One region of the Alkalibaculum bacchi genome, then DNA from elsewhere that is predicted to be linked to it. Evidence: riboswitches for the same ligand, from Rfam matches in the RefSeq annotation. Region 1 holds a riboswitch; each other region holds the start of a gene.
The links. A riboswitch is a leader RNA that binds a small molecule or an ion and turns the genes downstream of it on or off. The one in region 1 is predicted to bind molybdenum cofactor.

Region 1 (7,648 bases):
AGATAGTTTAGATATCTAGTAATACCAGAACAAATAGCCTTAATTATTTTTACAACTGTGTCCTTTGCAAGAAAAATCCTTTTGCAATTTAATACGATCAAAACTACCATCTATTCCATCATATTGTAGCATTACTCCATCTAATGTTCCTTTCAGTCCTAGAAGGATTTTTATGCATTCATTTGCCTGTAGGCAACCAATCACTCCTGCTGTAACTCCGATAATCGGTAAAGGGGGCTTTAGCTTGATGTTTTCAAAACCAATACATTCTAGGCAAGCTGTTTCTTGTCTAACATTCATGATCCAGCCATAAAACCCTTGTACTCCAGCCTCGACTAATGGAATACCCTGTTTTATGCATTCTCTACCGACGAGTATCCTCGTTTGAATATTATCTACACAATTCACTACAACATTTGCGCTTTGGATGATTTTGCTTGTATTATCTTCATCTAATTTTTCTTTAATCCCAATAATTTCAGTTTCACTATTAAGTGCATGGAGCTGCTCTTTTGCGGACTCAATCTTTAGCCTACCTATATCCCCCTCTCCGTGAAGAAATTGGCGATTTAAGTTGGATTCGCTCACTTCATCATAATCGATAATAATCAATTTACCTATTCCTGCAAGAGTCAAATACGTTAGCACAGGGCTTCCAAGCCCTCCACATCCGATTACTACAACAGTTGATTTACCCAGTTTTTCTTGTCCTTCTTGCCCTATTTCATCCATAATTATTTGACGTTCATATCTCATTCTTCTACCTCCTAAGTGAAGAAGATTGTTATATATCCTCCATATTTTATCCTTTATCTTAGAATACCATCTGTTAATATAATATACTATAGTTTTTTGCTATTTATTAACAATGTCTTAAAGATACACTAAAGGGGTGATTGATTATCACCCCTTTAGTAGTTTATTATTTAATTGTAAACAAATCCTTCTATCTTCGTATTGGCAAAGTATAGATGGAACCACTACATTTGCAGCTTGCTTCAAATATATTATAATTTTATTATAACAAGTCCTTCATTAAAGAATATCTGTTATGTTCAGCCACCTCCTACAGGTGGAAAGATGGCTAGAATATCTCCTTCTTTTATGTAATCATCTAATTTAGCATGTCGTCCATTTATTAGATAGATTGCAACATCCTCATAAGGAATTTGAAGATAGTCAAGCACTTCGTACGCATTTTTATAGGTCTTAGGGTCTAAAAACTGTACTTTTTCTCTCCCTTCTCTAAATGTTGCAAAAAGCCTCACTTCAATCATCTACATTAACCTCCTAACACTTAAAATTAGAAAACATCCCAACAGATGTCTTTCTTCTAAAAGAAAAGTCATCTATTGGGATATAAAATTATTTAATATAGATACTATTTATCTAACCCAAGGCGTGCTAGAGTCTCTTCAGTTGGGAACGCATTTTCCCATCCACGTGCTTCGTAATATTCAGGTAATGTAATGTTTATTTTACTTAACATGCCTTTTGAAGGACCATTTGTAATAGGCTCTTCTGTTAAACGCTTTGGTAATCCATCATCTTCTGACTTCATTCCAGCAGCTTTGTTAAACATACGTTCAATATTATAGATTCTTTCTCCTACAAGAAGAAGTTCTTCTGCAGTATATTCTGTTCCTGTAGCTGCATTTAATAGATTTGCATATTCATCTGCACCTAGTGCAAAAGATGTAAATAAACATAATCCCATAGAATCGATAACAGCGGTTAAATCTTGGAAGATTTTAGTCAAAGCAGCTTTTCCTTCTATTTCTGTACGATCTGCAGGAGCTGGCAGTCCTAAAACTTCTGGAGATATAGTATAAGAACGAACATGGCATCCGCCTCTATTGCTAGTAGCATAACCAATACCAATTCCTTGGATTCCACGAGCATCATAAGCAGGAATCTCTAATTTTTTTACAGTCATAGATAGCTCTGGATGACCATAGTGCTCACATAAAGCCATAGATCCTTGTGCCATTAATTTAGCTAATGGACTTTTTCCTTCTCCGATTCTTCTAGTCCACTCAACAATGGCTTTTGAACTTCCGAAAGCAAGTGGAATGCCATCACATTCTTCTTCTTTAATATAGCCATTATCATAAAGTTCCATAGCAGATGCAATCGTACATGGTGTTGAAATAGCATCTAGACCATACTCGTTACATAGATAGTTTGCTTCATTAATAGCCTCTAAATCATTTACATCACAGTTACTTCCATATGCCCATAATGGTTCATACTCTGGTCCGCCAGTTATTTTACCCTTTAGATCAATAACTCGACCACAACCGATAGGGCATCTATGGCAAAATCCTTGTTTAACAAGGTGATTGTCTTTTAGTGTTTCACCAGATATGTCATCAGCTTTATCATAATAAGATTCTTGCCAGTTTCGAGTTGGAAGGGATCCTGTGCTATTAATAATATTAACTAATACTGCTGTACCAAAAGATGGAAGTCCACCACTTGTTACACCGTTTTCTTTAATTTTTGCGAGACAAGCTTTAGTAGCTTCTTTTAATTTGTCAGCATCATTTGGTTCAATAACTGTTTTCGTAGCTGTAACTGTAATGGCCTTTAAGTTCTTAGATCCCATAACAGCACCTACGCCACTTCTACCTGCAGCACGGTGTTTGTCGTTCATAATTGCTGCCATTAGAGACAGATTCTCTCCAGCAGGTCCAATATTAAGTACAGAACACTTAGGATAAACTTCTTTTAATAAATCATCTACTTCTTCACTTAGTTTTCCCATGTATTGGTCTGCAGGAAGGATTTCAATTTTTTCATCTTCAATATTTATGTACACAGGTTTATCCGATTTGCCTTCAACGATAAGCGCATCCCATCCTGCGTATTTTAATTTTGCGCCCCAAACACCACCAGAGTTTGAACTGGCAATAAAATTATTTAGTGGTGACTTTGTAACAACCATGTATCTACCTGCCGTAGGTGAGGATGTACCTGTCATTGGTCCAGGAATATAGACAAGTTTATTTTGCTCTGATAAAGGATCAACAGTAGCTATTCCTTCATCATAAATGATTTTTGTTCCTAGGCCTCTTCCGCCAATGAATTTTTTTGCTAGGTCAAAGTCAAGTTCTTCCGTTTGAATTACTCCTGTAGAAAGATTAATTCTCGCTAGTTTACCATTGTAAGCAGTTTTCATTAAAAAAAACCTCCTTATATTTATCACGCATTCTATGCCTGCGTGTATTGTTAACGATTAACAATTCAAGCTACATAGAATCCTTTCCAAACACGGGAGGCATTAATTAAACGGTTAATACCCAATGGTTATATTTCCTGCTAATATAACTCGGATTCTTTATTTATACTTTTATTATAATATACAATTCATATTTTTTCAACAATACATAATAATAGTTTTATGCTCTAGAAATCTACTTCTTTTCCTTCGTAAGCATATTCAAACAATTTTTTCATTTCTGCAACAGATATTTCTCTAGGATTGGTTCCTGTACAAGGATCTCCTACAGCTAATTCTGCAACTTCGTCTATGTTTGATTTGAATTTTTCTTCTGTTACACCAAATTCTTTTAGAGATCCTGGCATTCCCATTGAAGCTCTTAAATCTTTAACTGCTTGAACTAATGCTGCAACTAATTCATCTGTTGTTTCACCTTTTAATCCAAGTCTCTTCGCTAAGTCTGCATAGTCTGCTGCTGCTACTTTAGCATTAAACTGAATAACATATGGTAAATAGATTGCGTTTGAACGACCATGTGCTATACCATAATGATGTGAAGATTTATGAGCCATTGAGTGAACGATTCCAAGAATAGCATTAGAGAAAGACATACCTGCCATCATTTGAGCAACGTGCATTTCACCTCTTGCTTCCATATCGCCTTCAAAAGATTTATGTAAGTTGTCAAAAATCATTTCTGTCGATTTGATTGTTAACCCATCAGAAATAGGATTTTTTGCAGTTGCTACATATGCTTCAAAATTATGTGTTAAAGCATCCATTCCAGTATCAGCTACAAGTGTTTTAGATAAGCCTTTAACCAGATTTGTGTCAGCGATTGCAATATCTGGAGTTAAATTGTAGTCTGCAAGAGGATATTTAAAGCTTGTTTCATCATCTGTTATTACTGAGAATGAAGTAACTTCTGTACCAGTACCACTTGTAGTTGCTATAGCAATAAATTGTGCCTTTTGTCTTAATGGTGGTAGTGAGAATGGTTTTGTAGCTTCTTCCAAAGTCATTTCTGGATATTCATAGAACAACCACATAGCTTTTGCAGCGTCTATTGGTGAGCCGCCACCAATGGCAACGATTACGTCAGGTTGGAATTTTTTCATTGCTTCAGCGCCACGTTTAACAGTATTGATTCCAGGATCAGCTTCAACGCCATAGAATAATTCTGTTTCGATATTGGCTTCTTTTAATAAACTTTCGATTTTAGGAATAGTTCCGTCTTTAATTAATCTTTCCGAACCGAAAACCAATATTGCCTTTTTACCTTTAACATCTTTTAAATGATCGATCGCATTTTCACCATAATAAATATCTCTTGGTACAGTAAATCTTAGCATAATAATTTCCTCCTAATTTATAATTATTTTGATTCTTCTTAATTGTAAGATAATTATCAAACTTCCGCAAGTACTTACTTTTAAGTAGTCTAGTTACTTAAATCACTGAATTGAAAAAAATTTAATCAGATTTTATACTTTAATCCCTTACAGGTCAAGAATTTGCGTGTTCTTTAAGACTCAAAAAAACTGTTAAATTGTCAAATGATATTATATAAATATTTTTTTTATAATCAATATTTAATATAATATGTGAATGAAATCGATTTATGATAATATTTAATTTAACAATCATTAAAATATAAATGTTTAAACCACCTTGAGCTGAGACTTTGTGCAAAAAAGAATCCAAGCCTTTTGACTTGGACTTTTTTTAATTTTCGATCTTTTCATATTCTACTGATCTATACAATTCTATTCTATCCTCTAAAGTTGGATGAGTGTGATACCATATTTTATAGATATTAGACGGGCGTGGTAAACCTAGACTTGTTTTTGTTAATTTTTCCATGGCACTGACCGCAGATTCCCTATCCTCTGTTAGTGAAATTTCATATCGATCCGCCTCAATTTCCATACTACGAGATAGGTAGCTAGAAATAGGATTAGATAAAAATGAAAACAGATTGAGCATTATAATCAACAAAGGAATGGATGCATAAGTACATAAGTCTTTGAAGCCAAAAGCACCATTGGATAATTTAAGAATGCATGTTGACAAACGGTATACTAAGTAAATAATCAAGAATATGCTAATGGAACTAATAATAATGCTCTTGCCTATATGACCTTTTTCATAATGTCCAATCTCATGAGCAGTAATGCTTAATACCTCATCTTCCTCTAAATTATTAATCGTTGTATCCCACAGGACAATCCTTTTAGAATCGAAAATACCTGTCATATAGGCATTCATAGTTTTTGTATCTTTGCTCTTATCTACTTTATAGATCCCAGCATCTTCTATACCTGCTTTTGAGAGCAATCCTTCAATTTCTTGACCAAGCTTCTCATCTTCAATTGAGGTATATTCATTAAAAATCGGATCAATCACTAGGGGTGAAATAAAGGTAATAAAAATTATTATCGGTATAATAATCAGAGCTATTTTAAACCACCAAGTCTTAGGATGTTTATAAATAATAAGGTATGGAATCCATAAAAATAGCGAAATAATCAAATCATTAATTAAAAATTCTTTTATATTTATTTCAAGCCACCTAAAAAAACTCTGATCGCTTAGTCCGTATTTATGAGGTAAGATATAAGATGAATAAAAATCTAGTGGCAAACTAATAAGAAATATCAGACTAAAAAATATCATTCCATAAAGAATACCTGATTGAAACACCCCCTTCCTATTTCCTGCTAAAGTGCTTATCCTCTGTGAAAAACCTGAAGTTAAGAAAAGCAAAGGGATTATAAAGGTAAGTAGTAATCGAACTCCCCAAACCTTTAAATTATCCTTTCGAAAAGAGTAAGCTTCCTCTTGTAACTGTGGATATTCTACCCTAAGGTCATTCATATTATTTATTTCAGCAAAATAAACCACCATTATAAAAAGTATTAATAATGCAAAAAACAACACCATCGCCCTCTGTAACTTTTTGTTCACTCCATCACCTTCCTATCTATAAATTCTTATAACAGGATAAAAATCAATTATACAGAGACTTAAATATTGTCTCCTAAATCTTTATATATGATTTATAACTTTATATTATTACCAAAATTAATTGTATCCTAAAAAGGAATCCAAGATTATCTTCTTGGATTCCTTTTTCACTTACTTTAAGATTAAAGCTTGATTAACTATTCATTACCTTTGACCTTAACTCCTGCCCCAGTCACCCTAGGGCGCAGCGAAGGATCTTGACCTAAAAGGAATGCAATATGCTGATGACTGACAGCTGGTAGCTAGAGTGTCGCAGACACTCATTTCCTGTTTTTAATATAATCAATAAAAGCATCCGCCTGTTTAAACAAATAGGAAGAGCTTGCTGTTAGTTCAAGTTTTCCATCCTCATTAACCTGTTCCATTCCATGGGCAATACTAAGGCGAGGACGATTCATTACGTCCATATTCGTAAAGCTTAATAAAGTCACTAAATGATCTTGGGCAACTAAAGTACCTGAGAGACCTGGTGTTATTCCACTGATTGCCGCTGGTTTTCTACTTAGGACATGTCCTTCTACTTCGCTAAATGGTCTAGACAGCCAATCAATTGTATTTTTTAGTACACCTGAGAAAAAGTGATTGTATTCAGGTGCAAAAAACCATACCCCATCTGCTACCTTTACTTTTTCTCTTATTCTCTGGACTTCTTCTGGCGCCGGATACTCTATATCCTGATTGAAAAATGGAACACCGCTAATGTTAAGGATTTCAAAATTCGCTTTGCCCTCTACATAACTCTGTGCTATTTTAGCAAGCTGAAGGTTTAAGGAGTCCTTTCTCAAAGAACCTACTATGGCCACAATATTAATCTTATCCATTTACAATTCTCCTTTACAATATGATTAGAATATTTCACTATAGCTATTTTACCATAATGATGTAGTATCTTTGTATTGTAAAACAGTTAATAATCCTCTGATGTAAGATATGTATTAATTTTAATCTTGATATGTCTAAATATAAAGTTCCATATTTTTCACGAAACTATTTAGAAAGAAATTTCTAAGCTTTATTACAAAATTAGCTTCTATTTCTTCCTCAATGTTTGTTTATAAAAGAATCAAATATAACACAAAAAACGCGCAAAAGCTTTTAATATACTAGATAATGTTATAAGATGGTAATAATATCTTAATTATCAGTTCGAAAGTTGGTGTGTAAAATATGAATTCTGATGTTTCTGATAAAATGAAGAAATCCAACCCTATTATATATAATCAACTCTCTGATTATAAATTTGCTATAATCAGCTTTCTTGTTTCTGGATTAATTTTTTATTCTGTTCGATTTTTAGAAAAATACATATATCAAGTTTTTGGAACGAACCAATATCTAATTTTTCATACGATAGTTGAATTTGCAAGCATTATCATGTGTGTAGCTAGTTTTCTTGTG
Region 2 (7,648 bases), on a different contig from region 1:
GCCTGTATTTTTAGATATTGTAGAAGAAATTGAAATTGGATATCCATCTACTCATGTATTAAAAAGTGGACAATGTGCTTATGTCCCTACAGGCGGTATGGTTCCAGAAGGTGCAGATGCTATGGTCATGGTGGAGTATAGTGAGCTCTTTGACGAAGTTAAAGTCGCCATTTATAGCACTGTTTCTTCAGGAAGCAATATTATATCTATTGGAGAAGATCGAAAAGAAGGTCAATTAATGCTAAAAAAGGGGACCTTAGTTCGGGCTCAAGAAGTAGGGACTTTAGCATCTGTAGGTATTGAAACAGTAAAAGTATATAAAATGCCTACGCTGACGATTATTTCCACAGGAGATGAACTCGTAGGCCTTAAAGATCAGGCGAAGCTTGGTCAAATTCATGACATTAATACCTATGCCATCGAATCTATGGCAACAAAACAGGGATTTAAAGTAAAGCAGACTTATGTATTAAAAGATGAAGAAGAGCTTTTGCAAAAGGCTGTATCACAAGCTATGGAGGATAGTGATATAGTAGTAGTATCAGGAGGAAGCTCCCAAGGGAAAAAGGATATAACAGCAAAAGTTTTAAATGAGTTGTCTCAGCCTGGAGTATTCACTCATGGAATCGCCTTAAAGCCCGGTAAGCCCACTATTTTGGGTGTAGATGATAAAAGCAAAACCATCTTGATAGGACTTCCTGGCCATCCTGCAGCAGCTTTAATCGTCTTCCAGCTTATTGTAGTTTGGCTGAAAGAAACATTTGAGGAGAGACCTAAGAACATACAGGTTCTTGCTAAAATGGAGACGAATGTGGCCAGTGCACCAGGTAGGCTAACTTGTCAATTAGTAAAGCTTATTCAAAGTAATGGAGCTTATATTGCTCGCCCGATACTTGGAAAATCGGGGCTAATGAGTACATTGACAGAATCAGATGGATATATATTTATAGATCAAAATCATGAAGGACTAAACGTAGGCGAAATGGTTTATGTTCACTTACTATAGGAGGATACTATGGAAAAAAGAAATTTATATTTAAAGACCACACCTGTAGACGAAGCAATTGCAATTTATCTTAAGGCTATCAAAGAGATATGGTCGCCAATTTATGAAACCATTCCCGTAACTGCTTCTTTAAATCGAGTGACGAGACATGCAATATTTGCTAAATACTGTTCGCCTCTTTTCAATGCATCTGCCATGGATGGAATTGCAGTAAATTCGGAGAAGACAATTGGTGCTAATGAAGCTACTCCTATTGATTTAGAATTAGGAGTTGATTTTAAAGTAGTCGATACAGGAGATCCAATCAATCCACCTTACGATGCAGTTATCATGGCAGAAGATCTCATAGACATTGGTGTAGAAAATAAAGTTCGAATTGTATCTGCCGCTTCTTCGTGGCAACATATAAGATCCATTGGAGAAGATATAGTAGTAGGGGAGATGTTGTTACCCAGCAATCATAAAATACGCCCCATTGATATTAGTGTACTTCTTTCTGCAGGAATTTTAGAAGTTGAAGTGATAAAGTGTTCTGAGGTAGCTATTTTTCCTACAGGTACAGAGATTATAGAACCTACAGAAGAACCAAAAGAAGGGGATATCATTGAATCCAACTCCAGAATGTTTGAAAACATGATTACTTTACTAGGAGGCATACCTCATCGATTTCCAACTATAGAAGATGATTATGACAAGATCAAGGAAAAAATCAAAGAGGCTACAGAAAAATACGACATGGTTATTGTCAATGCAGGCTCTAGTGCGGGAACAGAAGATTATACCGTACACGTCCTTAGAGAATTAGGACAAGTATTGATTCATGGTGTGGCCATCAAACCAGGAAAGCCTGTCATACTAGCTATTGTAAATAACAAGCCTGTAATAGGCTTACCAGGGTACCCTGTATCTGCTTATATAGGATTTGAAAACTTTGTAATACCTGTAATAAACATGTTTAGTGGACAAGCAAAGGACAAAACGAATGAAGTTGAAGCTGTTATCACCAAAAGGCTTGTGTCCAGCTTAAAACACAAGGAATACGTAAGGGTAAAAGTAGGTAGTGTAGGTGGTAAGATTGTGGCAGCGCCATTGGCGAGAGGTGCTGGAGCAGCTATGTCTTTAGTTCGTGCAGATGGCTTTTGTGTCATCGATCAAAATAGCGAAGGCGTTGAAGCAGGCGAAAAAGTAAAGATTGAATTATATAGAAGCTTACAAGAAATTGAAAATACCGTCGTAGTCATAGGTAGCCACGATTTAATTTTAGATGTAATAGGGGATATGATGCCAAATACCCATCCAAATACTTTTGTGTCTAGCACTCATGTCGGTAGTATGGGTGGGCTTATGGCATTAATGAGAAAAGAAGCTCACATGGCTCCTATTCACCTTTTAGATGAAAAAACAGGAGAGTATAATATAAATTATATAAAGAGAATGTTTAAAGATCCTATGGCCCTTATAAAAGGAGTAGGGCGTATACAAGGTTTAATTGTGAAAAAAGGAAACCCATTACATATTCAAGGAATAGACGATTTAAAAAACCATCGATTTGTAAATCGGCAAAGGGGAGCAGGCACTAGATTGCTATTTGATTACAAATTAATGGAGATGGGCATTTCTCCAGACGAGATTAAAGGCTATGATCGAGAAGCCTCAACTCATATGGCAGTAGCTGCTTTAGTGGGAAGTAATAGTGCAGATGTAGGAATGGGCATCCAGTCTGCTGCGAAAGCTATGGATTTAGATTTTATCCCTATAGGTGAAGAAGAATACGATTTTGCTATACCACAAACTTACCTAGACCTGCCAATTATTCAGTCCTTCCTAGATGTCCTAAAAAGTGAAAAATTCAAAGAGAGACTGCAGGAATTAGGTGGATACTCTCTGAATCGTATAGGAGAAATTCAGCTTTTAAGAGAAGAGGTATAAAGGTGCAGGGTAAAGTAGTAGGACTATATTGCAATAAAACAAAAGGGCAAGTTGGGGAACCATCACAAGTCCTTAAAATGGAAGCTGGTCAGGGAGTATTTGGTGACAGGCACAAGGGAAAGGGAGATAGGCAGGTCTCTATTACATCTGCAGAGATAAAAGACTGGATGGATAAGGAAGAAGAAAAGGGTCTTTGTTTCAATAAATTTAAGGAAAATATAACATTAGAGGGTATTCCTTTAGAGGCACTTAAAATAGGCGATGTACTAGAAATAGGACAAGTACAGCTAGGGTTGACAGAGTGTAATAAAGATTGCCACGCAGATTCATGCCAATTACCTCGCTCAAAGATGCCTTGCAAATTGATTCACAGTGAAATCTTTGCTAAAGTAATTACAAGTGGAGAAATAAAATTAGGAGACATAGTAAAACTTATCTAAGAGGGGTCCCTGTCAGGTGGTATAGCAATAGCAGAATCGGATTAAAAGAGACAAAAGAGGTGCTTATATGGAAGAAAACATTTATCAAGAGTTTGATGTGCTAAAAATTGAAAAAGAAGAAGACAAATTTTATACAAAAGAAGTAGTAAAGAAGATCATCTCCGAAATTTCTCTAAAGATTATCGTCAATGGAGAAGAATTGGTTTCCCTTCTCTGTTTAAATCAGTACGAAGTAGAATTGACTCTTGGTTTTCTTTACAATGATGGGGTTATTAACTCTTATGAGGATATAAAAGAAATCTACTATAATGAGCGAATGCAGGCAGTTATTGTGGAGCTAAAAGAGGAAATAAAAGTCAACAGGCAAGAGAGCTTAAGGAGTGTGACTTCTGGTTGTGGTCAATGTTATACCTACATTAACCCCCTAAAGAAAAGCCAGTACTTTTCAGCTGATAGTAAGACAGTATATCCTATTGAGACCATATTAAGCAGTATGAAGAACTTTATGCACAAATCTGAAATATTCCGAGAAATAGGCGGCGTCCATAGCGTATTGTTTTATACCCCAGAATATCAAATATTAAATGAAGATATAGGAAGGCACAATTGCTTTGATAAGATAACAGGTATTTTACTAAAAGAAGGTAAAATGGACTTGTGTGAAAACAGCATTGTCTTTGTTAGTGGGCGAATATCTTCGGAAATAATGACGAAAATCATTAGATTAGGTGCTCCTATTCTAGTCTCGAGATCTACTCCTACCTCTGCTGCAGTAAAATTAGGGCAGGAATACAATATTACTCTACTAGGGTATGTTAGAGGAGATCAAGGAAATATCTATTCTGCACCAGAGAGGATTTCATTTTAGCGTAAAAGTTGGAAAGCAGAAAGTGGAAAACCAACGCGCCTAACGATTGCTGGACTAATGTTCAACAATTGTTTCTTACATAGAACTTACAACGTAGAACTTAGAGCGAGTACCGAAGGCACTCTGCTTGACAATTTAAACACAATCGAGTTACAATAGAGTAGTAAAAGCTCCGATTTTTGCAACCTAAGGACAAGTTCTATGGTTGCAAAAACGTAAGGGTGGTGCTGTAAACGGTACTGCCTTCCATTTTGAAAAGGAGGAAGATATATGTTTATAAAAAAATCATGGATTTCTAAATTATCTATTTTATTACTTATTTCACTTTTGATTTTCTCATTTACTGCTTGCAGTAATAAGGCAAATGAAACCACAGAAGAACCAAAACAAGTTACAGAAGAAAATAATACACCTGAGGACAATACTGCTGGTGACAAAGAAATTACTCTTGCTACTACTACAAGTGTAAACGATTCAGGGCTGATGGATTATTTGACACCAATGTTTGAAAAAGAAACTGGCTACACTCTTGATGTAGTTTCTCAAGGAACAGGACAAGCTCTTCAAACAGGTAGAGATGGCAATGCAGATGTCTTATTGATTCATGCGAAAGCTGATGAAGAGAAGTTTGTAGAAGAAGGATATGGATTAGAAAGAGTTGAAATCATGTACAATTACTTTGTAATTGTTGGACCTAGCGATAATCCAGCTAAAATTGCTGAAGGAGATACTGCAGCAGATGGCTTTAAGAAGATTGCAGACACAAAGTCTACATTTGTTTCTAGAGGAGATGAGTCTGGTACTCACAAAAAAGAATTAAAAATATGGGAAGCGAATTCTATAAAACCAGAGGGAGATTGGTACATGTCTGCAGGAAAGGGCATGGGAGATGTTCTTCAAATGGCTAGTGAAGAAGGCGCATATACTATAACAGATAAAGCTACTTACCTTTCTATGAAAGACAAGCTTGAGCTTGACATTATTGTAGGCGAATCAGATGATTTAATGAATCAATATACAGTAATCCAAGCTAATCCTGATAAATTGGAAGGCATCAATAAAGAAGGCGCAGATGCTTATTTAAAATGGATTACTTCAGATGAAGTTTTAGCTAAAATTGGTGAATTTGGTAAAGAAGAATACGGCGATGCATTATTCTCTATAAATTATCAAGGGAAATAAATAATGTTATAACAAGTCAAGAAACAGAGTACTAAGGAGCTTTTATAATAATCCAAGCCGGCGTGGGTGCTAGCTTATGAATCTTGATTTGTTATGGTGAAAAAAGGTCGCTGCCCATAGCGACCTTTTGTATATTAAGAGAGTACCTTAGGACTGGGAGGGACAATGAATCAGATACTGACGAGTTTAATCGAAGCATTAAAATTAATTACATCTTTAGATAGAGAAGTATATATGATTATTCTTCTATCCTTAATTGTGTCCATTTCCAGCACCACTATTGCAGCTCTTGGCGCCATTCCAACAGGAATTTTTATTGGAAGCAGAGAGTTTAAAGGGAAAAAGATTCTTGTGCGGCTGATCAATACTTTTATGGGAATACCACCAGTGGTGGCAGGTCTTGTGGTATATATGATTCTATCGAGAAAAGGGCCCCTAGGATTTCTTGATATCTTATTTACACCTGTTGCTATGATTATTGCACAAGTCTTAATCATCTTTCCTATTGTCACTGGGCTCATTATTTCAGCTGTAAAATCAAAAGTAAAGATCATTTGGGAGACTGGAAAAGGCATTGGTTTAGGGGATGGGAAAATATTAAGATTGCTATTTCACGAGTGCAGATATCCTATTATTTCAGCCATTATAGCTGGCTATGGGAGGGCTATTTCCGAAGTAGGAGCAATTACTCTTGTAGGAGGAAATATTCAATTTAGAACTAGAGTAATGACTACGGCTATTGTTCTTGAGACTGGAAAGGGAAATTTTGATATTGCCCTCGCCTTAGGTATCATATTATTAAGTATTTCTTTTGTCATAAATTATTTTGCCCATCACATTCAGGAGAAACGCTAATGAAAGTAAAGATAGAAGGTATAAGAAAAGTCTATAATGAAAAAGAAGTTGTACATGTGAACCATTACCAGTTTAGTGCAGGGAAAATCTATGCGATTATAGGCGGAAATGGGGCAGGAAAGACAACTTTACTGCGAATGATCGCAGGAGTTGAACAACCTACTAAAGGAACCATTTACTACAATGGACAACCTCATATTGATCATGACAAAGTCTCGTATATGCCTCAACAAATCTATTTGTTTGATACTACAGTCTTAAAAAATGTATCCTTAGGAATAGATAAAGGAAAAGGAAGTTCTCAGAGGATACAGGAAGCTTTAAAGTATGTAGGTATGAATGAATTCTCAAATAAAAATGCGTTACAACTATCTGGTGGAGAATCACAAAGAGTGGCTATCGCAAGATTATTAGTAAGAAAAAGGGCGTTGATTCTCATGGACGAGCCATCTTCATCTACAGACATTACAGGAAATAAACTTCTTGCAGATTATTTGAGGAGAGTGAACAAACTTGAGCGCAGCACCATTATATTTGTCACTCATAATCCTGCACTAGCTAGCAAAGTAGCAGATGAATGCGTATTTATGGCAAAAGGTAAAATAGTAGAAGCAGGAACATCAAAAGATATTATATATTCACCTAAAACGCCAGAACTACAAACCTTTATAGAAAACTGGAAAATATAGAAGAAAGTGCCTTTTGGCACCTTCTTCGCCATCAGCGGTCAGCAATCAGTATTTTGCCACCACAGGTAGCTTAAAGATTTGCTGGTTTAGGAGCCAATGTACTATTGACTATACTTTGAATACATAAGTATACTTTGCTGCTACTGAATGTAGCTAAAATGCTGGTAGCTGGTCGCTGGCGGCTGGTGACTGAATGTTAAAGTATAGAGGAACCTCTCAAGTTTCCAAACTTCTAATGGACCAACTTTTCTGCACTACATTAATTTCTTGCATACAAAGCGCTATGTGTAGCTTTATACAGGCAATCCGTTATAACATCTGCCATTTCCATAACAAAACTCAATCGGACTTGATGAATATTGGCGTTATTAAATTTATCCATAGTGTCTACAACTCCTATTAAAGAGTAGTCTCCAATAGGTGGTAGCTTTTTTCCTACACCCTTTCCAGGGTATATAGGACCTTCTCTAAATTGAATAGTGCCCACAGATTTTTTGTTTCCAAGAGAAGCATCTACTGCAATGATACTGTGATTAGAGTAATTTGCTTTTAGCAATTCAAGTTTTTCTTCTAAATTCATAGCATGAATAGGTTCGTTTATAGTGCCATATACAGGATATCTAACGTCTAAATTTTTTAAATTGTATCCTACTAATGGTCCTAAACTATCGCCAATACA
Region 3 (7,648 bases), on a different contig from region 1:
GGTGGACATCTCAAGATTTTTCTTAGAGTTTACTGTAGACGAGTCCTGTGGAAAATGTACTCCATGTCGTTTAGGAACGAGAAGAATGATGGAACTCCTAGACAAAATCACAGAAGGAAAAGGAACGCTAGATGACCTCGATGATTTAGAGCAGTTAGCAAAAGATATCCAAAAATCGTCCCTATGTGCATTAGGACAAACTGCACCAAATCCTGTTTTAAGTACCTTAAAATACTTTAGATCAGAATACGAAGATCATATCTTAAACCACAAGTGTTCCGCAGGAGTATGTAGAAGCTTAACGGCTTATGAAATCCAAGAAGACACTTGTAAGAGCTGTGGTATCTGTAAAAAGAATTGTCCAGTAAATGCCATTACTGGAGACAAGAAAGCAGAAATACCATTTGTCATAGATCAAGAAGCATGTATTAAGTGTGGCGTATGTTATCAAGATTGTCCGTTTGACGCCATAACGAAATAGGAGACGAATAAAAGGAGGAGGTTGACGATGATTACAATAACAATTGATAATAAGATAATACAGGCAGAAGAAGGAAAAAACATACTTCAAGTAGCCAAAGAAAATGGAATACATATACCAACTTTTTGTCATCTTGACGGCGTTCACGATACTTTTTCATGTAGAATATGTGTCGTAGAAATCGTCGGGTCAAAGAAGTTAGCGCCAGCATGTAATCAAAAAATATATGATGGTATGGTTATTCATACAGCATCACCAGATGTACTAAGTGCTCGTCGAAATATCGTAAACTTATTAATTTCTAACGGACAACACAATTGTATGTCTTGTGAAGCCAATGGAGATTGTAGCTTACAAAGTGCAGCTTATGATTTAGGGATTCAAATGCCAGCATTTAAAATGGAATCTTTACCAGAACAAATCATAGACGATTCAAGTGTTATGATTATAAGGGACAACAGAAAATGTATTCTTTGTAATAAATGCGTAACTGTATGTAACGATATTGTATGTAATGATGTCTTGTCTGTAGGTTACAGAGGATCTTCTTCTGAGATCATATGTGACTACAACGATGATATGGGAGGATCTAGCTGCGTTCAATGTGGACAATGCGTTCAAGTATGTCCTACAGGAGCTTTAGTTAGCAAGAAGTCTGTAGGAAAGGGAAGAATCTACGAAATAACTAAAGTACGTACTACATGTCCATACTGTGGTGTAGGGTGCCAAATGTATTTACACATGAAGGGCGATCAAATCATCGAGGTATCGGGTGTAGAAGACGCACTTCCTAATAAGGGAAGATTATGTGTTAAAGGTCGTTATGGATATGACTTTATCTATTCAAAAGAAAGACTTACTACACCACTAATTAAGGAAAATGGCGTTTTTCGTGAAGCATCATGGGATGAAGCATTAGATTTAGTAGTTTCTAAATTTAAGAGCATTATCGAAAAACATGGGAACGATGCGGTAGGTGGAATCAGCTGTGCAAGAAGTATTAACGAAGATTCTTACCAAATGCAAAAACTTTTCAGAGCAGTATTTAAAACAAACAATATTGACCACTGTGCACGTGTTTGCCATGCTCCAACTGTAGCAGGCTTAGCAGCATCACTAGGTACAGGTGGTATGACAAACTCTTTAGGTGAATGTGCTAATACAAATTTACTTTTCTGTATAGGAACAAATATGACAGAAGCTCACCCAATAGCTGCTACCTTTGTAAAAAATGGTAAGAGAAATGGCGCTAAGCTTATTGTTGTAGATCCACGTAGACACAGACTTGCAGATTACGCAGATGAATTTGCTCAATTAAAAGTGGGTTCTGACGTTGCCTTCCTAAATGGGATAATGAATGTCCTAATTACAGAAGATAAATACGATAAAGAATTTGTAAAAGAGCACTGTGAAAATTGGGAAGATTTCAAAGCTAAAGTACTTGAATATCCGCCAAGTAGAGTAGCTGAAATCAGTGGTGTTCCTGAAGAACAAATCATAAGAATAGCGAATATGCTTTGGGACAATAGACCAGGAATGGCGCTTTACACATTAGGTATTACAGAGCATAATTCAGGTACAGATAATGTTAAATCTGTTGCAAACCTACAACTCCTATTAGGCAATGTAGGTAAAGAAAATGCAGGTGTAAACCCACTAAGAGGACAAAACAATGTACAAGGAGCTTGTGATATGGGAGCTCTTCCAAATACATATCACGGCTATCAATATGTTGTAGACCCTAAAGCAAGAGAAAAATTTGAAAAAGCATGGGGCGTTGAAAACTTACCAGATCAATTAGGTAAAATGATTCCAGACATGATGGATGGCTTAAAAACAGGTGAACAAAAAGCACTCTGGATCTTTGGAGAAAATATCGTCGCTACAGAGCCAGACATTAGCCATGTTATAAGTTGTTTAGAAGCAGCAGAATTCGTAGTTTGTAATGACTTGTTCATGACAGAGACTACTCAATATGCAGATGTTATATTCCCAGCTGCTGCATGGAGTGAAGACGATGGAACTTTTACAAACTGTGAAAGAAGAGTAAGTAGAGTTCGTAAGATAAAAGATGCTCCAGGAGATGCAAAACCAAATTGGTGGATATTTAAAGAAGTGGCTAAACGCTTTGGTCACAACTGGGAAGCTAGTAGCGGGCCAGAAATCTGGGATAATGAAGTAGCTCCATTAGCAGATAATTTTAAAGGTCTTACTTTTGATAAGATAGAAGAAGATGGTATCCAATGGCCATGTAGGTCAGTTGAAGACCCAGGCACACAAATATTACATATGAATGGAAACTTTGCTCGCCCTGGTGGAAAAGCATATCTATCAGATTTAGACTGGAGACCACCAACAGAAGTGCCAGATGAAGAGTATCCATTTACATTGAGTACAGGAAGAAGATTATATCATTATCATACTAGAACTCAAACAGGAAGAGCAAAAGGCCTTAATGATTTATTGCCAGAAGAATACGCAGATATTTCCGATGTAGATGCGAAACGACTTGGCATTGAACATGGTGAAAAGATCATCGTTAGATCTCGAAGAGGTGAAGTTAAAGTGACTGCAAGAGTTTCTGAAAGAATTCAACCAGGGCTTGTTTGGATGGCAATTCACTACTTTGAAAACAATGCCAACTGGTTAACTACTTCTACAGGAAAAGACAGTATTACAAAGACACCAGAGTATAAGGCTTGTGCTGTAGCAATAGAAAAAATATCTTAACAAGAAAGTGTCTTGGCACTTTAGCTATCAGCTATCAGCAATTACCCACTAGTGCTAGGGTAAAGTCTTACAGGTCGAAGATTCAACTACGTAGAAAGATAGCTTAAATAGTAGTTAAATTCAAAAGAAGAATTTCCCTATTTTAAAATAAGTGGAGGAGTATTCAATACTTCTTCCACTTGTTTTTAAAGTGATTGCTTGATAATAGTTTAACCATTACTCAACGATCGTCCAACTATTGTTAATAGGTTTTTAATTCTTAGTTATTGGCGGTAACTAAGTGATATTACGTAGAACTTACAACGAAATCATCGAAGACGATTTCTGCTAGTGATTAAGAACTAGAAACTAATAAAACAAATATAGAGGTGGATATATGAAATTTGGCAATTTAACTTATGAAGAATATAAAAATACAATAGAGGCCTTTCACGGTACTGTAGCACCAGGTGTTTTACTGGGAGGTTTTATGGTGAATATTGCCATAGAAAACTTACCAAGAGACATCTTGTTTGATGTGATCTGCGAGACAAAAACTTGTTTACCGGATGCTATTCAGCTTTTGACTCCTTGCTCTGTAGGGAATGGGTGGTTGAAGATACTAGATTTTGGTCGTTTTGCAGCTGTTTTTTACGATAAGTATACAGGTGTTGGCATAAGAGTATTTTTAGACAGATTCCAACTTAAAAAATGGCATGAAGTAGAGACATGGTTTTTAAAACAAAAATCAAAGGATCAACAGGACACGGAGTTACTGTTCAAGGAAATGATTGATGCAGGAACTTCATTATTTTCTATAGAGCCAACAAAAGTACATAAAAAACATTTAAAAAAGAAAAAGATGGGGAAAACAGTAGTATGCCCTATTTGTGATGAAACATATCCTAAATCACATGGCAGTATATGCAGGGGATGTGCACAAGAATTGCCTTATGATCTCATTGATGAAAATGGTAATCCAAAAGTAAAGGATACTCTATCATTGAACAAAACAAGAGTAGAAGAATCTATTGGATTTCACTTACTTCATGATATTGCAAAAATATCAAAGACAGAAAAGAGAACGGAATTTTATAAGGGTCATGTAATCCAGGAAGAAGACATAGAGAAACTTAAAATGATTGGAAAGAATTACTTATATGTAGAGGAAAATAATCCTTTTATAAAAGAGTATAAACACGAGAATGAAGTAGCATTAAGCTTTGCATCTGCCATGAAAGGTCAAGGTGTATTGGCAAATAGTGCCGCACAAGAAGGCAAAATAAACTTTATTGCCGAGTATGATGGAATACTTATCTTTGATGAAGATAAACTTTGTAAGTTTAACAATTCCTTTGGCGTGATCTGCGCTACACTAAAAAATAATACTCTTGTAAAAAAAGATCAACTCATAGCAGGCACAAGAGCCATACCTTTATACATTTCTAATGAGGACTATTTAAAAGCAATAAATATATTAGGAGAAGAACCTCTTATAAAAGTAATGCCCTTTAGAAAGGCAAAAGTAGGAATTCTCATTACTGGAACAGAAATATATGAAAATAAAATAGAAGATAAGTACACAGAAATTATAAAGTTAAAAGTGGAGACCTACGGCTGCCAGGTTGTTGCTAGAGAAATAGCCCCTGATAATCCAGAGAAAATCAGCAGTAAAATACAAGAGCTTATTCAATCTGGGGCAGATTTAATCATAGCTACAGCTGGTCTTTCCGTAGATCCAGATGATGTAACTCTAGAGGGGATTATTAAGGCAGGTGCAGAAGATGTGCTCTACGGGCTCCCTGTTTTACCTGGTTGCATGATGGCATTAGGTAAAATTGGAGATGTACAGATTGTAGGTATTCCAGGAGGGGGCATCTACAATAAGCATTTTAGCTTTGATCTCATATTTCCTTGCTTACTTGCTAATATAGAAATCAAGAGAGGGGATTTGGCAAAGCTAGGTAATGGAGGACTACGACTACTTTAATATGATAATACAATTAGCGATTAGCGAACATCAGCTGATCGCTTTTTTTATATATTACGAAAGTTCATTTTTGAATTCAACTATTATATAAACTATCTTTATGTGTAGGTGAATGTTTGACTTGTGAGACTCGATCCTAGCACTGATAGCTGGCAGCTGATTGCTGATGGCTAAAGTGCCAAAGGTACTTTCTTGCTCTAGAACCTCACTGAATGTATTGTAAAATAATCTCTGTACAAGTTAAAATAAGTTGTATATAAGACAAAATTTCTAATTTTGCTAGACATTTAAAAAAAAAAACGTTATACTAGTTTTATAAATTATATAAACTCCGAATTCATTGTATCTAAGGATAAAATCTAGGAATAATGAATCTATAGGGTATTATCGGAAACGATAACGCCTCCCATTGCGGAAAGGAGAAGACCTTGAAAAGGTCACATGAATATCGTATTGTACGCAAGTAGTAAGTATTGTTCTTGTATACAAATACAATATGTGAATCTTTCAAGCCTTTACCTTTCTTTTTATTTGGCAAAAAAAAGTTTTACTTTATGGTATTAGTTTCAGTTTATGGTACATTGACGCCATAATTGTTAATTAAATAACATGTTGACTTATGTATTAATATATGGATATTATGTACATAGTCCATTCCTTATGCATAGGCATGTAAAATATCATGTTATAGATTTACTTAAATTAATATAAAAAACAAAAGGGGGAAGTATGTATGGAGTTTACCTTTGATCTTGAAAAGAACAAAGAAAAAATCCTAGAGTTTAAGGAGTTTATTTTAGAACACAGAAAAATGCCTGGGGCTTTGATTCCAGTCCTACAAGAAGCTCAGGTTAAATTTGGGTATCTACCACAAGAAATCATGGAAATGATCGCTAGTGGATTAGCCGTACCTGCATCAAAAGTATTTGGCGTGGCGACTTATTACTCTCAATTTACCTTTATTCCTAAAGGCAAGCACAATATTAGCATTTGTCTAGGAACGGCATGCTATGTAAAAGGCGCACAAGATATTTTAGAAGAATTTGAAAATATCTTAGGAATAAAAGGTGGTGAAACGACTCCAAATCTTCAATTCTCTATTACAGATTGTAGATGTGTAGGAGATTGTAGTAAAGCACCAGTAGTTGTAGTTGATGAAGACGTTTATGCAAAGGTTAAAAAGTCTGATGTTAAGGATATAATAGCGAAATACAGTCAGGAGGTTGAGTGCGTTGATTAATAGAGAAGAACTACATCGTATTCGTGAGTCTCACAAACCAGAATTAGAAGCAAAATTATTAGCAAACGGCACAGCAGAGATGAGAGACGGTCGTCTTGTCTTAGCTGGAGATTACTATAAAAAGCAAACAAGAGTTGCATTAAAAAATAGTGGTTTAATTGATCCTAAAAATATTGATGATTACATAGCATTTGATGGTTACCGTGCATTAGAGCAAGTTCTGTCTGAAAAAACGCAAAAGGATGTAATTGATCTAATGACAGAAGCAAACCTTCGAGGAAGAGGAGGCGCAGGTTTCCCTACTGGAAGAAAGTGGAACGAGGCGTATGGCATCCAAGCCAATCAAAAATACTTCCTTTGTAACGCCGATGAGGGAGATCCAGGTGCTTACATGGATCGTAATATCCTTGAAAACGACCCTCATGCTGTTATAGAAGGAATGGCCATTGGCGCTTATGCAGTTGGTGCTAGTCAAGGGTATATCTACGTTCGAGCAGAGTATCCAGTAGCAGTTAAAATGCTACGCATTGCTATCGAACAAGCGAGAGAATATGGCTTACTAGGTAAAAATATATTAGGATCTGGTTTTGATTTTGACCTTGATTTACGTCTTGGATCTGGAGCGTTTGTATGTGGTGAAGGTACAGCTCTTATGGAATCCATTCAAGGGAACAGAGGAATGCCAAGAATGAAGCCACCAAGAACTTCTCACAAAGGTCTATGGCAAAAGCCTACCATTCTAAACAATGTTGAAACCCTTGCATGTGTGCCTATTATCTTCCAAAAGGGAGCAGAATGGTTTAGAAGCATTGGTACAGAAAAATCACCTGGAACGAAAGTATTTGCGCTTGTAGGAAAAGTAGAAAACGCTGGACTTGTTGAAGTACCAATGGGTATGCCATTAAATGAAATCGTTAACGATATCGGTGGTGGCGTAACAAACGGTAAAGCATTAAAGGCAGTACAAACAGGTGGTCCATCAGGTGGATGTATTCCACTAGACTTAATGGATACTCCAGTAGACTTTGAATCCCTTGCTAAAATTGGTTCTATCGTAGGCTCTGGTGGTATGGTTGTTATGGACGAAGATACTTGTATGGTGGACATCTCAAGATTTTTCTTAGAGTTTACTGTAGACGAGTCCTGTGGAAAATGTACTCCATGTCGTTTAGGAACGAGAAGAATGATGGAACTCCTAGACAAAATCACAGAAGGAAAAGGAACGCTA
Region 4 (7,648 bases), on a different contig from region 1:
GCCTCTAGGCGAGTTAAGATTTTGCTGACCACCTTACCACCTGACTACCTTACCACCTTAGTTACTACAATTTCATCTCCAGGTCGAATAACGCCACCTTTTAACACTTTCGTAAAAATCCCTTCTGTAGGCATAATGCATTTTCCTACTTGTTGCTTTATAGCGCAACCAGTATGGCATTCTTTTCCTATTTGGGTGACTTCCATAAGCACATCGTTTATTTGTAATTTTGTGCCAACGGGTAAAGTATGTAATTCTAAACCTTCAGTAGTCAAGTTCTCAGCAAATTTACCAGCATCAAGATTTTCTACACCTAGTGCAATCATCTTATCTATACTCTCTTGGGCTAATAGACTTACTTGTCTATGCCATTTTCCACCATGGGCATCGTCCTTTAAACCAAAATCTTCAATAAAAACGCCTTCAGGTATAGGTGTCTTTATAACACCTTTTTTTTCACTTATATTAATAGCAGTTACTTTAGCCATGCCTTACCTCCAATTTGATTTTTATTTCATGTCCATATAGCAGGGTCCTTCTTTTAACAATAGTTGAACCATTGTTGAACGATCGTTAAACCATAGCTAAACAATTGTTAGTAAATATTCATCAACCACAACGGTAAGAGCATCATTCTCTACATTACTTCGCCTTTAGGCGAAATGTGGTTTTGCTGACCACCTGACCACCTATTTCTCAAACGTTCCCGACTTCCCACCAGTCTTTTTCACCAGTGTAATATCACCTATTACCATTCCCCGATCTACAGCTTTACACATATCATATATGGTTAATGCTGCAATGGAAACAGCAGTTAATGCTTCTACTTCAATTCCCGTTTTATAGGTGCATTTTGCTATAGCCGTAATTTCTATGGCTTTTTCCGCTCTATTTGGTTTTAATTCAACTTTGACAGAATCTATAGGAATATTGTGACACATGGGGATTAATTCATAGGTTTTCTTTGCCCCCATAATGCCTGCTATTCGAGCAGTAGCTAGTACATCACCTTTTGGGGTGTTCCCTTCTATAATCATATCCAAAGTCTCTAATTTCATTGATATTTTACCTACGGCGATGGCTTCTCTTTTAGTCATTTGTTTTTCCGAAACATCTACCATCTTTGCATTTCCTTTTTCGTCTATATGTGTAAGACTCATAGCTATCCTCCAATTTTATTCATACTTCTCACAGATGAGAAGTCCTTTCCAAAATTATGTCCCTGTGGCTTGTTATAAATTGTATCTTGTATTAAATGATCTAGTTTATCAGGATATTTTCGAATCGTCTCTATTAAATCAATTTCTCCATTATTTCCCAAACAAGGTTTTAGCTTACCATCGCTAGTTAATCGGATCCTATTACAAGTTGAACAAAATTTATGGCTCATAGGGCTAATAAATCCGACCTTTCCCTTGTAACCATCTATTGTATAATAGGTAGCAGGTTGACCTTTATTGCTTTTATAATCAAATACCAATTGAGGGCGAGCTTCGATGATTTCTTCATTTGGAATAATTTTATCTGAATTAGCCTCTCCAAAAGGTCCAATGGGCATAAGCTCTATAAATCGAACTTGTAAGGGCATATCCTTTGTCAACTCTATAAAAGAATCGATTTCATCGTCATTTACTCCCTTTACTAGAACAGTATTGATTTTTACAGGTTGCAAACCTATGGCCAAAGATTTTTCGATACCAGCTAGAGTATCTTTTAATTTTCCCCCTCCAGTTATATAAGAAAACTTGTCTTCTTTTAAGGAGTCCAAGCTTATGTTTAACCGAGTCAAACCAGCTTTCTTTAAGGTTTCTGCCATCTTATTTAACATAACTCCATTAGTAGTCAATGAAATATCTTCAACACCTGAAATTTTAGCAATTCTTTCAATGATTTCGCATGCATCTTTTCGAATGAGTGGCTCTCCTCCTGTAATTCGAACCTTTGAAATTCCAATTTGAGCCATAGAGCGGACTACTGATTCAATTTCCTCTGCTGTAAGGTGTTTTTCTCGTTCCTCTGCACATTGTTCTCCCTCTGAAGGAGAGCAATAAATACACTTTAAATTGCATTTTTCTGTAATTGAAATTCTCAAATATTTTATTTCTCTATTAAATCGATCCTTCATTCTTTCACATCCATTTAAGGATTTCTCCTGTATTTTGTTTTGCTTTACTTTTACATACTTAATTAAAATATACAGATTGCTTGTTGTAATTGTTTACAATTTGCATAAAGAACCAGAGATTTTTCACAAAGGAATAGAAGAAAAGGATATGAATTAATATGTAAAAAAGAGTACAAAAATTAATCATAACAATATCTTCTCCTTTTCAAATCCTCAAGAAATACCTTTCATTTCTCTCGGTCATTCGGAAGGCAAGGTCGTTTCCAAACTTACCCACGGTCAATCAACCATAGTATCCCTTAGGTTGAGCAACTCGGAGTTATTATATTTATAGTTTAATTCACGTAGACAAGGATGTCAAGTACATGAACGATAGTTTAATAATTATTTAACGATTATTCGTGTAAGGCCATGGCAAGCGACACTTCTTTATGTTACAATACAGTTAAAATACGCAAAGGAGTGTTTCTAATGATAAAGGTTGGAATCTTAACTGCCAGCGATAAAGGTCACAAAGGGGAAAGAGAAGATAAAAGCGGTAAAGTCATACAGGAAAGAGTAGCTGAAATAGATGGAGAAGTAGTTGAATACCTAGTCCTTCCCGATGAAAGAGAAGTCATTAGTAGTGCATTGATTCGAATGGCAGATGAACTACATTTAGATTTAGTTCTCACAACAGGTGGCACCGGTTTCTCTCCACGAGATATTACGCCAGAGGCTACAAAAGATATTATTGAAAGAGAAACGCCAGGCATCCCCGAAGCAATAAGAGCAGAAAGCATGAAAATCACAAACCGAGCTATGCTGTCAAGAGCTGCTGCGGGCATTCGAGGTAAGACATTAATCATCAATATGCCAGGAAGTCCAAAAGCCGTAAATGAAGCTTTAGATATAATCTTACCAGCTCTAGGTCATGGCATTGAAATCCTAAAAGGACAAAGCGGAGAGTGCGCCAGGAAATGAGAAGTTGGAAGTGAGAGTTAGAGGTGAGAGCTTGGGTAGGCTCTGGGGTCTAAGATCCTTCGCTGTCGCTCAGGATGACTAAAACAGGATCCTAAGCTAGCTTTGGGATCCTGTTGTGTCAAAGATACCGTTTTGTGTCGAAGGTATCCTTTCACCATAGCTGCTGCATTGTCATCCTGAGGCTTTAGCTGAAGGATCTTACTTTTTCTCGCCTCTAGGCGAGATTGTACCTTTCCGCTTTCAGCATTCAGCTTTCCACTAAATCGTGCGCCGATATCAGTCCTGATTCAATGGCTTCTTTTCTAAGTTCTATGTAAAGTTCTGCTTTTGTAGCGTTTTCGTAAGGGAGTACGAATAGAATTCCTATTCCTAGTGCAATCATTCCTAGTATATACCATCCAATAAAAGACAGATCCAAGACCCACATATTAAACTTATGTCCTTTTGTCATGTTCATGCTCATCTGAATGGCTACATCCGTTTCCATTTGAGGATTATCTGCTAAAATATAAGGTACCATACTATAGGAGTAAGATTTTATAATACCTGGTATAATTAGCAATAAACTCCAGAAGAAGATATAAAGATCTCGAAAGAACATGGTCTTTACAATATTTAAATAGTTGCCCTTCGTAAATCCGTATCCTAAATAGTTTAAATCTGCGCCGTATCTAGAAGATTGCACAAAGAACTTTCGCCCACCCATTTCTAAAGGATACCCTAGAAAAATACGTAAAGCAATTCCTACAAGGAGAGCAATTAGAGCAATGATACCAAAGACAGCTAAGAGATATGCTAACATCTCCCCATCCATAATGGAGTCGAAAGGGATCTCATTGCCGAAACCATTGAAATCACCATTACTGTAATTATACTCGTCTAAAAAATTCGCACCAGTCTCATTTCCCATCCGCGCTCTCATGGAAGACGAACCACCGCCAGAGCCTCCTACAATAGCTAAAATAATACTGACTAAGAAAGATTTCCAGTAGGTAACTTTCAACACGCTTTTCGCTCTCGTTTTCAATTCTGCACGAGTCCACATCATTCATCACACCTTTTCATAATATTGAATACCTTTATTATATTATATGATTCTTTATTATGATATAGATATTTTAAGATGCTTATTAATTATGCTACTGCATTTTTCATCTGAAGGAGCTTGCAACGAAGGATTTCTCAAAATAATATTAACAGGTATAAATATCAGAATAGTTGGGGTCTAATACAAGAAGTTTCATTTTAATTATCTATTACTTGCTCTTCGTCGTTCATTTGTAGAGATCCTTCGCTGGCGCTCAGGATGACTGACTCAGGGGCATCTCTATTGTTACTTTAAACAAATCCCCGTCTATATTGATGCTAAATTTGCCTCCTTGAATAGCAGTTAAACTTTGTGCTATAGACAATCCCAGTCCTGAACCTTCTGTAGTCCTAGATTCCTCGCCTCGCACAAATCTTTGTGTTAGTTCTTCTGGACTTATATCTAAGGCTTGAGCAGATACGTTTTTCATGATAATTCTTCCATAGCCATCTTCTACATCTGTTTCAATATACACTCTCGTATAGGGCATGGTGTATTTAATAACATTAGTAAATAAGTTTTCTGCTATTCGCCACATATGCTTGCCATCTGCTTGTATGAGTATATCTTCTATGATGGCATTTGCTCTGATTTCGATATTCTTCTCCTGCAATTTTTCCTCGTATTCTCCAATGGATTGTTGTACTAATTCATTAAGATCTAAAGTTTGCAATTCTACATTTAAATTGCCACTTGATGCCTTGCTCGCCTCTAATAAATCATCAATTAATTGTTTTAGTCGATTTGACTTTTCCTCTAGTATACTTACGTATTCCCTTGTATTTTCACCTTGCAAATCTTCCCGCTTCAAAAGGTCCACATAATTGATAATAGATGTAAGAGGTGTCTTTAAGTCGTGAGATACATTAGTAATGAGCTCTGTCTTTAGCCGCTCTCCTTTTATGGCATTATTTACAGCCTCTTTCATTCCATCTTTGATTCTCACAATATCTTCATAAAAACCTCTAAAAGGAACGACGATATCTTCTTCGTTGTATTTTTCTGTATAATTACCATATGCGTATTCTTTTGTTATACTCATAATCTTTTCTAGTGAACTAAGGGTTTTTTGTACATATAAAAAGGCGTATATATTAAAAGCTACAAACCCTAAAAAGGCTGCAAGACTAATAATACCATTGCCGCTTGCAAACATGAGGATTACAATAATGCCATTAGCTATTACATATATTATGAAAGATATTAAAATTCCTATGAAGAACTTCGTTCGAAAACATACTTTAAACAAATTATGACTTATCGTATTGGTCAATAAGCTTTTGTTCTTTAGCTGCCTTAGAAACGATAAACCTAGCAATAAAAACACATTCATATATGAGGCTAATAAAACTTCGCTTCTATAATCACGTGTAAAAATATCTCCTAAGCCCGTGGCAAATATAAACTCTACGGAAGATCTCAAAATTACAATAGCAAACAGCGCTATTATAATTTGTATTTCATTGTATATCTTCATAGATTTTCTAGGAATTATATTTCCATTGCTATTTCTCCCTATAATTCGCACTAGGATTCCTAGGCTTAGAATAAAAGTAATTACAGCAGCAATAAATATGGATCTCACTTTTGGATAAATACTCAAATTCCTATTAAATTCTGTACCTTCAACAAAGAATTCATCTCCCATACGGAGGGATTTATAAACAGCAGTATGAACTTTGTAATCTGTTCCCTTTAACATCTCCATGATATTGCTATTATAATTATAATATCCTTTATTATCTGCTCGATATTGATCGAAATACGCATAATTTGTTTGATTTTTTAAAAACTCTATAGGGTTATTATCTTCTATATTCGTATAAACTTCCTCTGTATTAAAATTTTCTATATAGTATAGAAAATTTACATTGTTAGAAAGATTTTGCTCAATTCTATAAAGACGATCAAATTTGTTTTGTATCTCTGAGTCTACCTGCTCTTTTACAAAGGGTTCATCAATAACGATCCCCTCAGTACTAGCAGATTCCTCTAAAACACCGTAGTGATCTCTTATCTTATCTTTTCGCAAATTCTCTTCCATGGATTTAATATTCTCTTCTGATTTTAATTCTACATAATATTCAGTAATATTGTGTATTAAATCATTATATCTCTCTTGAAATTCATCAGATTCACTATACCTTTTGGCGGTCCCTAAATCTCTTAAATAACTTCCTGCTGGATGCAGTACAAAGACACTAGCTATCATAATGATTACAAGTATAAACTTAAGTAAACCATATAAACTAAAGCTTTTCGATCTTGTATCCAATACCCCACACCACCTTTAAATATTTTGGTTCCTTTGGATTGATTTCTATTTTCTCTCGAATTCTTCGAATATGAACAGATACTGTGTTTTCCACACCATAGGAGATTTCGTTCCAGACTCTCTCATAAATTTGATTGGAAGAAAATACTCTACCCATATTTTCCATAAGGTATTCTAAGATACCGTATTCCGTAGCCGTCAGTTTAACTGCTTCTCCATCTACAGTCAGCTCCTTTGCCTCTGTATCTAGTTCTAATCCTCCTGTTCGAAGTACACTAGCTTTAGGGGCAATGCTCCCTAAGCGAGTATACCTTCGCATCTGAGATTTTACCCTAGCCATTAATTCTAAGGAATTAAAAGGTTTTGTCACATAATCATCTGCACCCATATTAAGTCCTACTATTTTATCCGTATCTTCTGATTTTGCAGATAATAGAATAATAGGTACATTTTCATTCTTTCGAATTCTGATCATGGCAGAAAGTCCATCGAGCTTTGGCATCATAATATCTAATATAATCAAATGAATTTCATTTTCCTCTAATATAGTCAGAGCTTCTATGCCATTTGTTGCCCTAAAGACAGTATAATTTTCTTGTTTTAAAAAAATCTCTATAGCATCCAATATGGCTACATCATCATCACATACTAAAACCTTTAAATCATCCATACTTTTCCCCCTAAAATTTCATCATCACTACTTCACTTTTATTCTAACAGAGTACTATTACAAATAATCTACATAATTCTTAAGAATTTCTTAAACTCCATGCTAACCATGACTAAACAAGAAAAGCTATCCTATTAAAAAGATAGCTTAATCATTATTCGTCTTGTATTGTACTAGGAATATTTACAACAAAAGTCGTTCCTTTCCCTTCTACTGAGGAAACGTCAACTCTTCCACCAACTCGTTCTATATTGTTCTTTACTACGAACAGTCCTAATCCTTGACCTGTTATCTTTCCAACATTAGAACCACGTACGTAAGGATTAAATACAGTCAAAAGGTTATCCTTAGGAATTCCAATACCTGTATCTATTATTTTTAATTCAATTCGATCTCCCACTTTTTTTATGTCTAGTTGAACTTTTCCACCCTTAGGAGTGAATTTATAAGCATTGGTTAAAATATTATAGATCCCTTGAGTCAGAAGGTATCTATCTGTAGTCCCAACAATCCCCTTCTCTCCTAGAA

Region 2: it holds a riboswitch for molybdenum cofactor, as region 1 does, so the genes downstream of both, DES36_RS09240 (ABC transporter substrate-binding protein) here and DES36_RS12105 (aldehyde ferredoxin oxidoreductase family protein) in region 1, are expected to answer to the same signal.
Region 3: it holds a riboswitch for molybdenum cofactor, as region 1 does, so the genes downstream of both, nuoE (NADH-quinone oxidoreductase subunit NuoE) here and DES36_RS12105 (aldehyde ferredoxin oxidoreductase family protein) in region 1, are expected to answer to the same signal.
Region 4: it holds a riboswitch for molybdenum cofactor, as region 1 does, so the genes downstream of both, moaA (GTP 3',8-cyclase MoaA) here and DES36_RS12105 (aldehyde ferredoxin oxidoreductase family protein) in region 1, are expected to answer to the same signal.

Annotation. Positions count from the first base shown of each region.
Region 1 is NZ_QNRX01000018.1:30,247-37,894, reverse strand. Features, by position in the region: gene DES36_RS12115 (HesA/MoeB/ThiF family protein) at 40-756, opposite strand; gene DES36_RS12110 (MoaD/ThiS family protein) at 1,056-1,277, opposite strand; gene DES36_RS12105 (aldehyde ferredoxin oxidoreductase family protein) at 1,382-3,181, opposite strand; molybdenum cofactor riboswitch at 3,245-3,349, opposite strand; gene DES36_RS12100 (iron-containing alcohol dehydrogenase) at 3,409-4,575, opposite strand; gene DES36_RS12095 (M48 family metallopeptidase) at 4,949-6,190, opposite strand; gene DES36_RS12090 (NADPH-dependent FMN reductase) at 6,511-7,071, opposite strand; gene DES36_RS12085 (MASE3 domain-containing protein) at 7,418-7,648, shown strand, end outside.
Region 2 is NZ_QNRX01000011.1:55,664-63,311, forward strand. Features, by position in the region: gene DES36_RS09220 (molybdopterin molybdotransferase MoeA) at 1-1,006, shown strand, start outside; gene DES36_RS09225 (molybdopterin biosynthesis protein) at 1,016-2,935, shown strand; gene DES36_RS09230 (MOSC domain-containing protein) at 2,938-3,375, shown strand; gene fdhD (formate dehydrogenase accessory sulfurtransferase FdhD) at 3,443-4,243, shown strand; molybdenum cofactor riboswitch at 4,402-4,521, shown strand; gene DES36_RS09240 (ABC transporter substrate-binding protein) at 4,514-5,425, shown strand; gene DES36_RS09245 (ABC transporter permease) at 5,591-6,280, shown strand; gene DES36_RS09250 (ABC transporter ATP-binding protein) at 6,280-6,969, shown strand; gene yyaC (spore protease YyaC) at 7,229-7,648, opposite strand, start outside.
Region 3 is NZ_QNRX01000011.1:44,403-52,050, forward strand. Features, by position in the region: partial or broken gene DES36_RS09190 (NADH-ubiquinone oxidoreductase-F iron-sulfur binding region domain-containing protein) at 1-481, shown strand, start outside; gene fdhF (formate dehydrogenase subunit alpha) at 509-3,211, shown strand; gene DES36_RS09200 (FmdE family protein) at 3,588-5,180, shown strand; molybdenum cofactor riboswitch at 5,498-5,618, shown strand; gene nuoE (NADH-quinone oxidoreductase subunit NuoE) at 5,914-6,420, shown strand; gene DES36_RS09210 (NADH-ubiquinone oxidoreductase-F iron-sulfur binding region domain-containing protein) at 6,413-7,648, shown strand, end outside.
Region 4 is NZ_QNRX01000006.1:23,669-31,316, forward strand. Features, by position in the region: gene DES36_RS05640 (MOSC domain-containing protein) at 45-488, opposite strand; gene moaC (cyclic pyranopterin monophosphate synthase MoaC) at 690-1,166, opposite strand; gene moaA (GTP 3',8-cyclase MoaA) at 1,163-2,125, opposite strand; molybdenum cofactor riboswitch at 2,308-2,456, opposite strand; gene DES36_RS05655 (MogA/MoaB family molybdenum cofactor biosynthesis protein) at 2,597-3,088, shown strand; gene DES36_RS05660 (DUF975 family protein) at 3,336-4,133, opposite strand; gene DES36_RS05665 (sensor histidine kinase) at 4,390-6,450, opposite strand; gene DES36_RS05670 (response regulator transcription factor) at 6,425-7,120, opposite strand; gene DES36_RS05675 (sensor histidine kinase) at 7,275-7,648, opposite strand, start outside.